DNA from 2 places in the Rhodobium gokarnense genome. Region 2 is predicted to be linked to the other one. Evidence: riboswitches for the same ligand, from Rfam matches in the RefSeq annotation. Region 2 holds a riboswitch; the other holds the start of a gene.
The links. Region 2 has a riboswitch for thiamine pyrophosphate ahead of thiC (phosphomethylpyrimidine synthase ThiC). Riboswitches for the same ligand answer to the same signal wherever they lie in the genome.
Positions count from the first base shown of each region.

Region 1: it holds a riboswitch for thiamine pyrophosphate, as region 2 does, so the genes downstream of both, M2319_RS22970 (hydroxyethylthiazole kinase) here and thiC (phosphomethylpyrimidine synthase ThiC) in region 2, are expected to answer to the same signal.

Region 1 covers NZ_JAOQNS010000022.1:8,952-16,153, reverse strand. The annotation lists gene M2319_RS22985 (vWA domain-containing protein) at 1-869, opposite strand, end outside; gene M2319_RS22980 (TRAP transporter substrate-binding protein) at 1,156-2,268, opposite strand; gene thiD (bifunctional hydroxymethylpyrimidine kinase/phosphomethylpyrimidine kinase) at 2,272-3,078, opposite strand; gene M2319_RS22970 (hydroxyethylthiazole kinase) at 3,111-3,905, opposite strand; TPP riboswitch at 3,959-4,058, opposite strand; gene M2319_RS22965 (Lrp/AsnC ligand binding domain-containing protein) at 4,209-4,445, shown strand; gene M2319_RS22960 (DMT family transporter) at 5,109-6,038, opposite strand; gene M2319_RS22955 (TetR family transcriptional regulator) at 6,217-6,768, opposite strand; gene M2319_RS22950 (xanthine dehydrogenase family protein molybdopterin-binding subunit) at 6,826-7,202, opposite strand, start outside.
Region 2 covers NZ_JAOQNS010000015.1:72,401-79,602, reverse strand. The annotation lists gene M2319_RS21195 (putative bifunctional diguanylate cyclase/phosphodiesterase) at 1-1,082, shown strand, start outside; gene thiE (thiamine phosphate synthase) at 1,101-1,742, opposite strand; gene thiM (hydroxyethylthiazole kinase) at 1,739-2,548, opposite strand; gene thiC (phosphomethylpyrimidine synthase ThiC) at 2,545-4,347, opposite strand; TPP riboswitch at 4,446-4,568, opposite strand; gene phaR (polyhydroxyalkanoate synthesis repressor PhaR) at 4,662-5,321, opposite strand; gene M2319_RS21170 (acetyl-CoA C-acetyltransferase) at 5,675-6,856, shown strand; gene phbB (beta-ketoacyl-ACP reductase) at 6,972-7,202, shown strand, end outside.

The DNA.
Region 1 (7,202 bases), on a different contig from region 2:
TTCGGCGACAGCGTGTACCAGCTCCAGGCAATGCCCGTATGCCCGGCGGTATAGCCGGTGGTGGCGAGCGAATTGATCTTGGTGGTCAGCGTCGCGTTGCTGTCGGTCAACGGCAGGAACTCCACGCCCGGGCAGCCGGTAGAGCCGTCGCCGATCGGCGCCTGTGTGTAGAAGGCGTCGGTGAAGGACTTCACCGAGCGCTCGGTCGCGCATTTGTTGCTGACCCCGTCCGTCACCGCGGAGGCATAGGAGGCGACGTTGACGCCCTGGCTGTAGGGGATGATCGCGATCCGCACCTCGTTCTGATAGGAATGCGCCGTGGTCGGGATCAGGACGTCGATGAGTTCCTTGGCCGCCGCCTTCAGGTCGGAGATCTTGGAGCCGGCCATTGATCCGGTGACGTCGAGCATCAGCGCCACCTCTATGTCCTTGTCGGAGAGCCGCGCCACCGACTTGTTGGCAATGTCGATGTCGGCAAAGCCGGCAAGCTGCATGAAGGTCGTCGGCATGGTGAGGGTCGCATCGACACTGACCGCGCCGGTGTCGGGATCCTGGGTGATCGTTAGGCCCTTGATCGAAATCCCGCTGCCGCCGGACAGCGTGATCGCGTTCTGGAAGGTGGCGTTGACGATGGCGTCCACCTCGTCCTTGCTGCCGCCTTCGCGCACCAGCTTGGCGACGCCCGCAAGGGCCGCCGCGTCGAGCGCGTTCCTGAGCGTCGCCTTGGTCTCCAGCGCCCGGGAATAGTCGATCGCCGTGCCGACCAGAAGCAGGATCGGTATCAGGAGAAAGGCAAAGAGGATCGACAGGGCCCCCGCCTCATTGGACGCAAATCGCGCAACAACGGCTTTTAAACCGGCAATAGACATCGTTCCCGCCTCGCCCATTTCCGGCGGCCGAGGGGCCGCGAACCGGAAAACAGCATTTCTTGATATTCGTTGAGGCGATACTAGCGAATAACCGGTATATCTCCCGTTAAGGCAGTTCGCTAAACTGTAATTAAAATGATAGGTAAAATTTGAATCGAATTTTCTGCTTCCAGGGACGATTCAATGCTTGCGGCCAAGGCGCGGCCGATCGCCCGGCCCCGGCCGACAAGGAAGACCGGCGGCCCCTGCCGCCGCCGGCCATAATAATTCGATGCAGGAAACGGCGTTACGACGCCGCGTCGCGGGCCGACAGGAACCGCGCCTGGGACACCCGGCTCCAGGTCGCCTGGGTCGACCTTGCGTTGCGGAACGAGGCAACGACCTCGGCGCTGACGGCATCATGGTCCGCGACCATGTCGAGGACGTCCTCGCTTGCGGTAGCGGCGGCGGCAAGCAGCGTGTCGGGATAGTAGCGCAGCTCCACGCCGTGCTCCTCGCGCAGCCGCGTCAGCGCTGCCCCGTTGTGCCATTCGGACTCGGTCAGCGCGAAGATGTTCTCCGCCGCCGCGGCGTGTTCCACGACCGCCTGAAGGTCGGCCGGCAGCGCCGCGAACGCCTCTTTGGAGACCAAGGCCTCGCCGGTGCCGTTCGGCTCGTGGAAGCCGGGGGCGTAGTAGTATTTCGCCACCTTGTAGAAGCCGAGCGCGGCATCGCTCCAGGGCCCGAGGAATTCGGTGCCGTCGATGACGCCGCTTTCCAGCGCGGTGAAGATCTCGCCCGGCGGCAGCGAGACCGGGGTCGCGCCGAGCCGGCGCATGACCTCTCCGCCGAGCCCCGGCATGCGGATCTTCAGGCCCTTGAGGTCGTCGAGGGAGGTGATCTCCTTGCGGAACCAGCCGCCCATCTGGAAGCCCGTATTGCCGGCCATCAGCGGGCGGACGCCGAAGGGCGCATAGAGCTTTTCCCAGACCTCCTGGCCGCCGCCATGGTTGATCCAGGCGATGTGCTCCAGCGGCGTCAGCCCGAACGGCCCGGCTGTGAACAGCGCGGCGGCCGGCATCTTGCCCTGCCAGAAAAGCGAAGCCGTATGGGCCATTTCCGCCGCCCCGTTGGTGACGGCATCGAAGACTTCCAGCGGCGGCACCAGTTCGCCGGCGGCATAGACCTTGATGGTGAGGCGCCCGCCGCTGAGGTCGGCAATGCGCTTGGCCAGCCGTTCCGCGGTCACGCCCGGTCCCGGCAGGTTCTTCGGCCAGGAAGTGACCATGCGCCATTCGATGGCCTCGGACGCCGGCGCGGCAAGCGCCGGGCGGGCGAGCATGGCGCCGGCGGCGCCGGCAAGGGTCGCGCCGAGGGCGGCGCGGCGGGAAAGGCCCGTGCGGTCCGGATGTCCGGTCATGGCTCAATCCTTCCAGAGTGCGTGGAAATGGTGGACGGGTCCGTGGCCGGAGCCGATCCGGAGCCCGTCGGCGGCGCGGATCGCCGCCGTGACGTAGTCCTTGGCCTCACCCACGGCCTCGGTGAGGTTCCGGCCCTTGGCCAGCCCGGCCGCGATCGCCGAGGACAGCGTGCAGCCGGTGCCGTGGGTGTTCTGCGTCTCGTGCCGCGGCGCGGTGAACCAGTGGCTCTCGCCATCGGCCGTGACGAGAAGATCGGAGCTTTCCGTCCCGCTGCCGTGGCCGCCCTTCAGGAGCACGGCCCGCGGGCCGAGCTTCAACAGCGCCTCGGCCTGGCGGGTCATGGCATCGGCGTCCGACGCCACCGGCTCGGCCAGCATCCGCGCCGCCTCGAAAAGGTTCGGCGTGATCAGGAGCGCCTTCGGCACCAACACCGAGATCAGCGTCTCGACCGCCTCCGGCACCAGGAGCGGGTCGCCGGAGGCCGCGACCATGACCGGGTCGAGCACCACGATCTCCTGGGCGTGCGCGGCAAGGCCCGCCGCCACCACCTCGATCACGGCCGGCCGCGACAGCATGCCGATCTTCACGGCGTTGACGGCAAGGTCGGAAAACACCGCATCCATCTGCGCGGTGACGAATTCCGGCGGCACGTCGTGGATGCCGGTGACGCCATGGGTGTTCTGGGCGGTCAGCGCGGCAACGACGCTGGCGCCGTAGACGCCGAGGGCGGAAAAGGTCTTGAGGTCTGCCTGAACCCCGGCGCCGCCGCCGGAGTCGGTTCCCGCAATAGTCACGGCGATCGCCGTCATGTCCCGGTCTCCCTGAGATATGGAAAGTGTGGTTAGAGCCCGGCCGGGACGTCGGCCGGGCAAAGCGTGAGGCGGGCCTGAAGCGTTGCCGCATCGAGGCCGTAGAGCGTATCGAGGAAGCCGACCTGCAGGCTGGCCGGCCCGGCCGCCGTCTCGCCGGCGATTTCCGCCGCAACGCCGACGGCGGAAAGGCCCGCGGCCGTCGCAATGAGCGGATCGCCGATGACGGCAAGGAAGGCGGCAACGACTGCGCTCGCGGCGCAGCCGGCCGCCGTCACCCGCGCCTGCAGGGGATGGCCGTTGTCAAGGAAGACGGTCCGATCCCCGTCGGAAAGGATGTCGCGCGCGCCGGTCAGCGCGACGACGATGCCATGGCGCAGTGCCGCCCGGGCAACGGTGTCGGGCCCCGGTTCGGCCTCGAACAGGGTGCGGAATTCGTCGGCATTGCAGCGAAGGACGGCCGGTCCGAGATCGATCAGCCGCCGGGCAAGCGCGATGCGCCGCGGTGAGGATTCCGCATGCGCCGGATCGAGGCACCAGGAAAGCGCCCGCTCCTTCGCCGCCGGCATCGCCGCGTCGACGGCCTCGGCGCGAAGGGCATCGAAGGTGCCGAGATTGACGAGAAGCCCGTCGGCCCTGGCGACGAAATCGCCGATCTCGTCGGCGGCAAGCGTCATGCTGGGAACGGCGCCGAGCGCCAGCAGCGTGTTGGCCGAAAAAGTCTGGGCGACCGTATTGGTGATGCAGTGGACGCGCGGTCGCGCTTCTCGCACTTCGTCAAGAGCCGCGGCGATCGCGCCTGCGGTGACGGCATGGCCGTGCGTCATGGCCGCCTCCCCTGTCGGGAGAAGGTCCGATCGATTGATGTCGTGAAGATGAGAGAAACGCTCATCCCAATCCCTCCGCCGGCATGATCCGGATCAGGTTCTTGGGGTTGGCAGACCGCCTCTCAGCCCGTTCGGGCACCCCCTTGGAATACGCTGAAAGACGTAAAGCCAATCGGGCGTGATTGCAAGAGCCCGGCTAACCATGCGCGGGTGCCGGAGGGGCCAGACCCGCCTTGCCTCCCGGGCGCAACAATGCCATCTGTTGCGGGGAACTCGTCCAATGCTTTGCGGAGAATGCCGGCCATGAAACCGTTTTTCGTCCTCATCAAGTCGCAGCTCGGCAAGGCCTACGACGTCGCCACCGAGATCGCCGATGCCGAGATCGCCTCGGAGATCTATTCGATCGCCGGCGACCACGACCTCCTGGTCAAGTTCTATGTCGAGGACGACACCGATATCGGCCACTTCGTGAACCAGAAGGTGCACGTCATCCCCGGCATCCAGGACACCAAGACCATCGTCACCTTCAAGGCGTTTTAGGCCTTCTGCCAGCCTTAAGAGCGACTACTAGAAAAAAGTAGCCGAATTCCGTTGGCGTTTTGGAAGACCTGCACCCCCGCAGCCAGACCCTTACAGTGAAAAGCAATATTCAGGCCGTATTGGATCTATGAAACAGAATAATATGAAATAAAATATAGCAAGAGAGATATGACTGTGAATTTTTAAATTTTTAAAAATTCCAGAATACTAATATCTCTCATTCAACGATTGGTCAGCCTTCCAGAAAAATTGTGAGGGCCAGGAATGCCGCTGCATGTGTATGTACCACGCACCCGCGTACCATTGATCCAACCCGTGTAAGAACAGTTATTTCTATCACTTGCATTGAATTGCCGCAGTGTTATCGAATCGCCGCCGCATGTATAGTCGATCTCTGCGCTCTTCTCAGCGCCAGCAGTCACACCATGATGCGTGTAATCTTCGAAATCCCAAGTTATTGCCCATGCTGCGGCCTCTCTCCCGACCATATGGCTATAACCGTTGCAATCTGCGAACACCATATTACAGGAAGCAACAACAAAAAGAGAAGTTACCAACGTTCGCACATCAACCTCCATTAATGGTAGTTTAATGAAAATCTAATCCATTTAAAATTGTATTGGTTTTTTTGTCAATGCCCATCGATACCATGTGACGGTATCCTCAATACTTCGCCGGCGTTCCGGCGCGGCGCTGGCGGGTGCGGTCGCGGTCGAGGCCGAGCCGGTGCTCGCGGTAGATGACGAAGAGGCCCGAGGCGGCGACGATCGCCCCGCCGATATAGAAGGCAAGGGTCGGCACCTCGCCGAACACGGCCCAGCCGACCATCATTGCCCAGATGAGCTGGATGTAGTCGAACGGCGCGATGGTCGAGGCGTCCGCATAGCGGTAGCTCTGGGTCAAAAGGAACTGGCCGAACCCGCCGACGAGCCCCGTCATGACCAGCAGAAAGGCGTCGTAGGGCGACGGCCAGACCCAGCCGAAGGGGAGCGTCGCCAGCGACAGCGCCGACCCGACGAGCGCAAAGAACAGCACGATCGAGGCCGTCTTTTCCGTTTCCGTCATCTTGCGCACCAGTGTCATGGCGCCCGCCATGCCGACGGCGGCAACGAGGCAGAGCAGCGCGCCGGTGCGCGCCTCGGGCGTCTCGGCCACCGACCCCAGACCCAGATGCGGCGACATGATGACGAGCATGCCGACAAAACCGACGAAGACGGCGCCCCAGCGATAGGCGCGCACCGTCTCGCCGAGGAACAGCGCGGCAAAGGCGACGGAATAGAGCGGCGCGGAATAGCTGATCGCGGTCGCATCCGGCAGCGGCATCATGGTCAGCGCCCCGAACCAGGAGGCCATGGCGATGAGCCCGACGGCCGCACGGGCGACATGCAGCTTGGGCCTGTGGAGCCTGAGCGCACTGCCGAGCTCGCCGCGGATCGCGATCATGGCGAGGATGGGAAAGAGCGAAAAGAAGGTGCGCGCGAACACCACCTCGCCGATCGGAATGCGCTCGCCGACGATCTTGACCAGCATGACCATCCCGGTCAGCACCAGACCGGAGGCGATTTTCAGAATGACGCCGAGCACGGGGCGCATGGATCGAACCTTTCGCGGAGCGGAATCGGAAGACGCGTCAGCGAAAAGTGATAATCGGTTTTCGGGCAGGAACACGCTTCAGACGCAAATCGTCGCCTTTGTCCATACGGCTTTGCCGCCGAAAGGACAAATGCGAATCGCGCAATGCTGCGTCCCGCTGTCGCAGCCGATCCCGCGTTCAGCGGCTTGACGGGGCCGCCGCCATCGCCGTCAGCCGGTCGAGCACCTGCCGTTCCATATCCTTGGGAACGGCATCGATCCGGAACATGCGGTTCACCCACAGGCCGTCGACCGCAAGCCGCACGATCGCGGCATTGAGCGGATCGATGCCGTCGGAAAACATCGCCGACTGCAGGTCCGGCTGGCGCTCCCGCAAGGGCTGGATCAGCTCCGGCTTGTAGAGGGTGCTGCTGAGGAGCGCGGCGGCAATGTCGGAGAACTTGTTGTCGTCGTCCGGCGGGAACGAGGCCGCCACATAGGCCCGCGCCCAGGCGCCCGGCGCCTCGTCCCGGCCCATGGTCGCCTCGACCTGGCAAACGAAGGTGTCGAACATGCGCTGGAGGAGCGCCGAAAAGAGGTCGTCCATGGTCGGATACACGGCCTCGACAGCCTCAAGGTCGAGGTCGGCGGCCGCCGCGATCGCCGGCAGCGTCAGGGCCTCGGCCCCGCTCTCCTGAACGAGATGCGCCGCGGCATCGAGGATGTATTCGCGTGCCTGGTCGCCCTGCATGTTGCGCCCGCCTTTTCGGAAACCCGCAGGCGCAACGTAGTATTTTTTTCCGCCAGATCAATCGGCAGAAGCCGACGCCCGGCGGATTGCCTCCCAGACCCGGAGCGGTGTTGCCGGCATGTCGATATGGACGATGCCGCATGACCGGTGGAGCGCGTCGACGACGGCGTTCATGACGGCCGGCGTTGCGCCGATCGTGCCGGCCTCGCCCGCCCCCTTGATGCCGAGCATGTTGGTGGTCGAGGGCACGTTGCGGGTCTGGAACCCGATATCCGGCATGTCGTCGGCCCGCGGCATGGTGTAGTCGAGGAAGCTCGCCGTCATGAGCTGGCCGTCCTCGTCATAGACCGCGTGCTCCATCAGCGCCTGGCCGGCCGCCTGGACGACGCCGCCATGGACCTGGCCGGCGAGCAGGATCGGGTTCACCGTGACGC
Region 2 (7,202 bases):
ATTCCCTCGGCCGGCTCTCCGGCAACAAGTTCGGCATCGTCCTCAACGCCTGCTCGGAAGCGGAAATGGAGGTCGCCGCCGAGCGCCTCCTCGATGCCATCGCCTCCGAAGTGATCACCACGGAACTCGGGCCCGTGAGCGTCACCATTTCCATCGGTGGCGTCTCCTCGCCGCGCCACGCCGCCTCGGCCACCAAGGCGCTGGGCATGGCACATGAGGCCCTCGACCACGTCCACCGGCGCCAGTCCAACGGCTTTGCCATCTACCAGCCGAGCGAAAGCCGCGCCGCCGCGCGCCGCCGCAACGTCGAAATGGCGGACGCCATCGTCACGGGCCTCAACGAGCGCCGTTTCCGCCTCGCCTACCAGCCGATCGTCGAAGCGGCGACGGGGACGCCCGTCTACCACGAGTGCCTGCTGCGCCTCGACACCGCCGGCCCGGTGGAGGAGAGCGGCGCGCTGATCGCCGCCGCCGAACGGCTCGGCCTGGTGCGCCTCATCGACCACCGGGTGCTGGAACTGGCTGTGGAAACGCTCGCCCGCTATCCCGCGGCGCGCCTGTCGATCAACATTTCGGCGGAATGCATCGGCGACCGGAGCTGGATGCAGAAGCTGGTCGCCACCCTTGCCCGCCGGCCGCAATTCGGCAAGCGGCTGGCCGTGGAACTGACCGAGACCGCCGTCGTCAGGAATGTCGGCGAGGCCGCCCGCTTCATCGCAGACCTGCGCGATCTCGGCGTCAAGACCGCCATCGACGATTTCGGCACCGGCTATTCGTCGTTCCACATCCTGAAGGAACTCTCCGCCGACCTCGTCAAGATCGACGGCTCCTTCATCACCACGCTGCTCACCGACGAGCGCCACGAGGTCTTCGTCACCGCGCTGGTGGAGATCGCCAAGACGTTCCACCTGGAAACCGTCGCCGAATGGGTCCGCGACGCGGAGACCGCCGCAAGGCTGCGCGCCCTCGGCGTCGACTATTTCCAGGGCGAACTCTACGGCCTTGCAGCCTCCGAAGCGCCCTGGCCGGAGGACGAGAGCCTCAAGGCCTCGATCGGCAACGCCGCCGCGGCGCAGCGATAGACCTGCTGCCCGCAGCGATCAGCCCCGGCTCCGGCTGGCGGCGATCTCTTCGGCAAGGGCCCGCGCCGCCGCTTCCGGGTCGGGCCGGCCGCAGATCGCCGAAACCACGGCGAGCCCCTTCGCCCCCGCCGCAAAGACCTCGGCCACATGCGCCGCCTTCAGCCCGCCGATGGCGACGGCCGGGACCGGGCTCGCGGCGACCTGCGCGGCAAGACCCTCAAAGCCTACCGGGCGTTCATGGTCCGACTTGGTCGGCGTCGCAAAGACCGGCCCCGCGCCGACATAGTCGACCAGCGCCGGGTCGACGGCGGCGGCAAGCTCCGGCGTCTCCACCGACAGGCCGAGGATCGCCTGCGGGCCGACAAGGGCACGCGCCTCGGCAACGGACATGTCGCCCTGGCCGACATGGATGCCGTCGGCGCCGATCTCGGCGGCCGCCGCCACGTCGTCATTGACGATGAGGAGCGCCCCGGTGCCGGCGAGGGTCGCCTTCAGCGCCCGCCCGGTCTCGATCATCTGGGCCGTGCCGCCCTCCTTGTCGCGCAATTGCACCATGGTCGCCCCGCCGGCAACGGCCCGGCGGGCGGTTTCCACCATGCCGATGCTGGCGCAGAGCTGCGGGTCGAGCACGAGATAGAGCGACAGGTCGAACGCCGTCATGAGGTCACCTCGGCGACGTTGTGGATGACGGCCTCGGCATCGAGGGCCTCGGGCGTGACGGCCTGCAGCGCATCGAGGAAATGCGGCGCGAAGGTGCCCGCGCCCTCCGCCTTCTCATGCGCCCGGGCGCCCGCCGCGGCGAAATGCGCCAGCGCACCGACGGCGGCATCGAATGGATCGCTGGAAACCGCCGCATAGGCGCCGCACAGGCACGTCAGCGAACAGCCGAGCGCGGTGTTCATCGGCATCAGGGGCGAGCCGCCCTCGATCCGCACCGCACGCGCCCCGTCGGTGACGAAATCCGTTTCGCCCGTCACGGCGACGACGCTGCCGGACTCCTCGGCGAGCCTGCGCGCACCATCCTCGGCGACGGCAACGGGATCGCGCCCGTCGACGCCCTGGCCGCTGCTCGCCTCGCCGGCGAGCGACAGGATCTCCGAGGCATTGCCGCGGATGATGGTCGGTTTCAGCGCGACGAGGTCGGCCGCGACCCGGCGCCGATAGGACGTCGCCTGGCAGGCCACCGGATCGAACACCCAAGGGTGACCGGCAGCGCTCGCCCCGGCGATGGCCGCCTTCGCCCCGGCAATGAAGGGCGGCGACAGCGTGCCGATATTGACCGTCACCGCGCCGGCAATGCCGGCGAATTCCTCCGCCTCTTCCACGTCGGCGACCATGGCGGGGCTGGCCCCTGCCGCCAGCACCACATTGGCGGCGATGTTCATGGCGACATAGTTGGTGAGGCACTGCACCAGCGGCGGCTCGGCCCTGAGCGCGGCCAGAAGGGTTCCCGGCGTCTCGGTCATCGTGCGTCCTCCATCGGAACGTAAAGGGTTCCGCCCTCGCGGAATTTTTCCGCCATCTTCGCCATGCCCTCCTTCTGCGCCTCGGCGCGGATGTCGTGGGAGATGCGCATGGAGCAGAATTTCGGTCCGCACATGGAGCAGAAATGCGCCACCTTGTGCGCCTCCTTCGGCAGCGTCTCGTCGTGCATCGACCGGGCGGTATCCGGGTCGAGCGCTAGGTTGAACTGGTCCTCCCAGCGGAACTCGAACCGGGCGCGCGAGAGCGCGTCGTCGCGGGCCCGGGCCGCCGGATGCCCCTTGGCGAGGTCCGCGGCATGGGCGGCGATCTTGTAGGTGATGACGCCGGTCTTGACGTCGTTGCGGTCCGGCAGGCCGAGATGCTCCTTCGGCGTCACATAGCAGAGCATCGCCGTGCCGAACCAGCCGATCATCGCCGCCCCGATGCCCGACGTGATGTGGTCGTAGCCCGGCGCGATGTCGGTCGTCAGCGGCCCGAGCGTATAGAACGGCGCCTCGCCACAGACCTCCAATTGCTTGTCCATATTGGCCTTGATCTTGTGCATTGGCACGTGGCCAGGCCCCTCGATCATCACCTGGCAGTCCTTCGCCCAGGCGATCTGGGTCAGCTCCCCGAGCGTCTCCAGCTCGGCGAACTGGGCGGCGTCGTTGGCATCGGCGATGGAGCCGGGCCGCAACCCGTCGCCGAGGCTGAACGAGACGTCATAGGCCCGCGCGATGTCGCAGATCTCGTCGAAATGCTCGTAGAGGAAGCTCTCGCGGTGGTGGTGCAGGCACCACTTGGCCATGATCGAGCCGCCTCGGCTGACGATCCCCGTCACCCGGCCCACCGTCAGCGGGATCATGTGCAGCCGAACGCCGGCATGGATGGTGAAATAGTCCACCCCCTGCTCGGCCTGTTCGACCAGCGTGTCGCGGAACACCTCCCAGGAGAGATCCTCGGCGATGCCGCCGACCTTCTCCAGGGCCTGGTAGAGCGGCACGGTGCCGATCGGCACCGGGCTGTTGCGCAGGATCCAGTCGCGGATGTTGTGGATGTTGCGCCCCGTGGAGAGGTCCATGACCGTATCGGCGCCCCAGCGCGTCGCCCAGACCATCTTCTCCACCTCCTCGGCCATCGAGGACGTGACGGCGGAATTGCCGATATTGGCGTTGATCTTGACGAGGAAGTTGCGCCCGATGGCCATCGGCTCGGCCTCCGGGTGGTTGATGTTGGCGGGAATGATCGCCCGGCCCCTCGCCACCTCGTCGCGCACGAATTCCGGCGTGATGAGGTCGGGGATCTCGGCGCCGAACGCCTCGCCGTCGCGCGCCGGCGCCTCTTTCGCCGCCTGCCTGCCGAGGTTCTCGCGGATCGCGACGAACTCCATTTCCGGCGTGACGATGCCGGCCCTTGCATAGGCCATCTGCGTCGCCGCCCGTCCCCCTGTCGCCCGAAGAGGCCGATGGCGGACGGGGAATTCCGGCGTCAGACGCGCACCGTCGGCAAAGCCGTTGTCCGCGGGCGTCACGTGGCGGCCGTCATAGGCCTCGGTGTCGCCGCGCGCGGCGATCCAGCCGGCGCGCAGGCGCGGCAGGCCCTTGTCGATGGCGATCTCGGCCTCAGGGTCCGTATAGGGACCGGAGCTGTCATAGACGGTGACGGGCGGCTCGCCAGCGGTGGGATGCAGGTCGATCTCGCGCATCGGAACGCGAATGTCGGGGTGCACGGCGCCCCTATGCCAGACGCGGCGCGAGGCGGGCAGCGGGCCCGTGGTGACGGTGGGGGTATGGTCGGTCATCGGTCGGAGCCTCCAGAGCTCGAAGCGTTGGAGACCCAGTTCCGCGTTGAATGGAGAAGGACCGCGAGGACGTCGCCTCAGGACGATTCGGCCGAAGCCGCGCAGCCGGTGCACCATCCCTACGCCAGTATGAACTGGATCAGGTTCGTCGGGTCACTGCGCTGCGCCGGGCGGCGCCATCAGCATCTCAGCCCCTTGTCGGGACCCCCCGGGTGAATGGACAGAGACTGCGCGCCGGCCGGGGCCTTGTCAATGGCCGCTCCCGCCGGGTGCCCGTCCGGCTCCCGCAATGACCGTCGCCAAACGCGCCGGGTTCAGTCCTCGTCCTTGCCGGAAAGCGCGTCGAGCTGCTTCTGCATCTGGGAAAGCTGCTTCTTGAGGTCGGAAATGTCGGAGGGTTCCTCCGGCCTGGCGTCGCCGCCGGCGCCCGTGCCGGTACTGCCGGCACCCGTTGTGCCCGCGCCCGGTCCGCCGGTGCCCGGTCCGCCAGTGCCTGTGCCGCCAGTGCCTGTACCGACACCGCCGGCACCGAAGGGCAGGAACATGCGCATCGCCTTTTCGAACATGTCGGTGTTGCGCCGCACCTGGTCCTCCAGCGCCTCGAAGGCGGTCTGGCCGATCGAGGCGGTCATCTGCTGGCGCAGCTTTTCCTGCTCCTTGGCGAAGGACGACATGGAGAATTCCAGATAGCTCGGCACCAGCGTCTGCATGGAATCGCCGTAAAACCGGATGAGCTGCCTGAGGAAGGCGATCGGCAGGAGGTTCTGGCCCTTGTTCTCCTGCTCGAAGATGATCTGGGTCAGCACCGAACGGGTGATCTCGTCGCCGGATTTGGCATCGAAGACGACGAAGTCGTCCTCGTTCTTGACCATCTCGGCGAGGTCTTCGAGCGTCACATAGGTGCTCGTCCCGGTGTTGTAGAGCCGCCGGTTCGCGTATTTCTTGATGACGGTCGGTTTTTCTGTTTTCGCCATCCGTTCCCTGCCCCTTGGATTCGCCTTGTTGTTTTTGCGAGCGGCCGCACTGCACAACCACTTGCGGCATCCTATGCGCCGAAAACGGCGCCTCGCAAGGAATAGATTTGGCCCGCGACGGAAACCGGGCGGTTTCGGCCGCCCCGAAAGGCTCCTCGCGGCCCCGGAATCCTTGCCGTGGTGCAGCATCCTCTACGTCGACGGGAACATCCGCATCACCGAATAGTACGGTTGACTCAACCGGAACCGATAGGTCTATTCCGTGTATCCGGCATCGGGCGCACGGGTTTTAACCCGCAAAGACAAGCCCTCAAATGCATGCATGCTCAAGACCAGACACCCGGGAGGAACGGATGGGTCAGACCAGTGAAGTTGTAATCGTCAGCGCCGCGCGCACACCCGTTGGAAGCTTCAACGGCTCGTTTTCCAACACCCCTGCGCACGAACTCGGCGCGGTCGCCATCAAGGCCGCCCTGGAGCGCGCCTCCGTTGCCCCGGAAGACGTCGACGAGGTGATCTTCGGCCAGGTGCTGACCGCGGCACAGGGCCAGAACCCGGCGCGCCAGGCCGCAATCGCCGCCGGCCTGCCAAAGGAGGCAACGGCCTGGGTCGTCAACCAGGTCTGCGGCTCGGGGCTCAGGACCGTCGCCCTCGGCATGCAGCAGATCCTGTGCGGCGATGCCGACGTCATCGTCGCCGGCGGCCAGGAAAACATGACGCTGTCGCCCCACTGCGCCAACCTTCGGGCCGGCCACAAGATGGGCGACTACAAGATGATCGATTCCATGATCAAGGACGGCCTGTGGGACGCCTTCAACGGCTATCACATGGGCAACACGGCCGAGAACGTCGCCACCCAGTGGCAGCTCACCCGCGATGAGCAGGACGCCTTCGCCGTCGCCTCCCAGAACAAGGCCGAAGAGGCGCAGAAGGCGGGCCGGTTCAAGGACGAGATCGTGCCCGTGACCGTCGTCGAACGGCGCAAGGAGCGGGTCGTGGAGGACGACGAATATATCCGCCTCGGCGCCACCATCGACGGCGTCGCCAAGCTGCGCCCGGCCTTTACCAAGGACGGCACGGTGACCGCCGGCAACGCATCGGGCATCAATGACGGCGCCGCCGCCATCGTCCTGATGTCGGCCGCAGAAGCCGAGAAGCGCGGCCTTGAGCCGCTCGCCCGCATCAAGTCCTGGGCGACCGCCGGCGTCGATCCGGCGATCATGGGCACCGGCCCGATCCCGGCCTCGCGCAAGGCGCTGGAAAAGGCCGGCTGGTCGGTCGACGACCTCGACCTCGTGGAGGCCAACGAGGCCTTCGCCGCCCAGGCCTGCGCGGTCAACAAGGACATGGGCTGGAACACCGACATCGTCAACGTCAATGGCGGCGCCATCGCCATCGGCCACCCGATCGGCGCTTCCGGCGCCCGGGTGCTGGTGACGCTGCTGCACGAGATGAAGCGCCGCGACGCCAAGAAGGGCCTTGCCACCCTGTGCATCGGCGGCGGCATGGGCGTCGCGCTCTGCGTCGAGCGCTAGGAGAAGGAGCAATCACGCCCGCGGCGGTCGGCCCGCCGCGGGCTTTCTATTTCGACGGGCCGGAGAAGTCACAAGCAAAAGCACAAACACAAAAACGAACAGTGAGGAAACAGATATGGGTAAAGTTGCGATTGTTACCGGCGGCACCAGAGGCATCGGCGCCGCCATTTCCAAAGCCTTGAAGGATGCCGGCTATTCCGTCGCCGCGACCTATGCGGGCAATGACGAGGCCGCCTCCAAATTCCACGAAGAGACCGGCATCCCGGTCTACAAGTGGAACGTCTCCGACTTCAATGCCTGCGCGGAAGGCATCGCCAAGGTCGAGGCCGATATCGGCCCGGTCGAC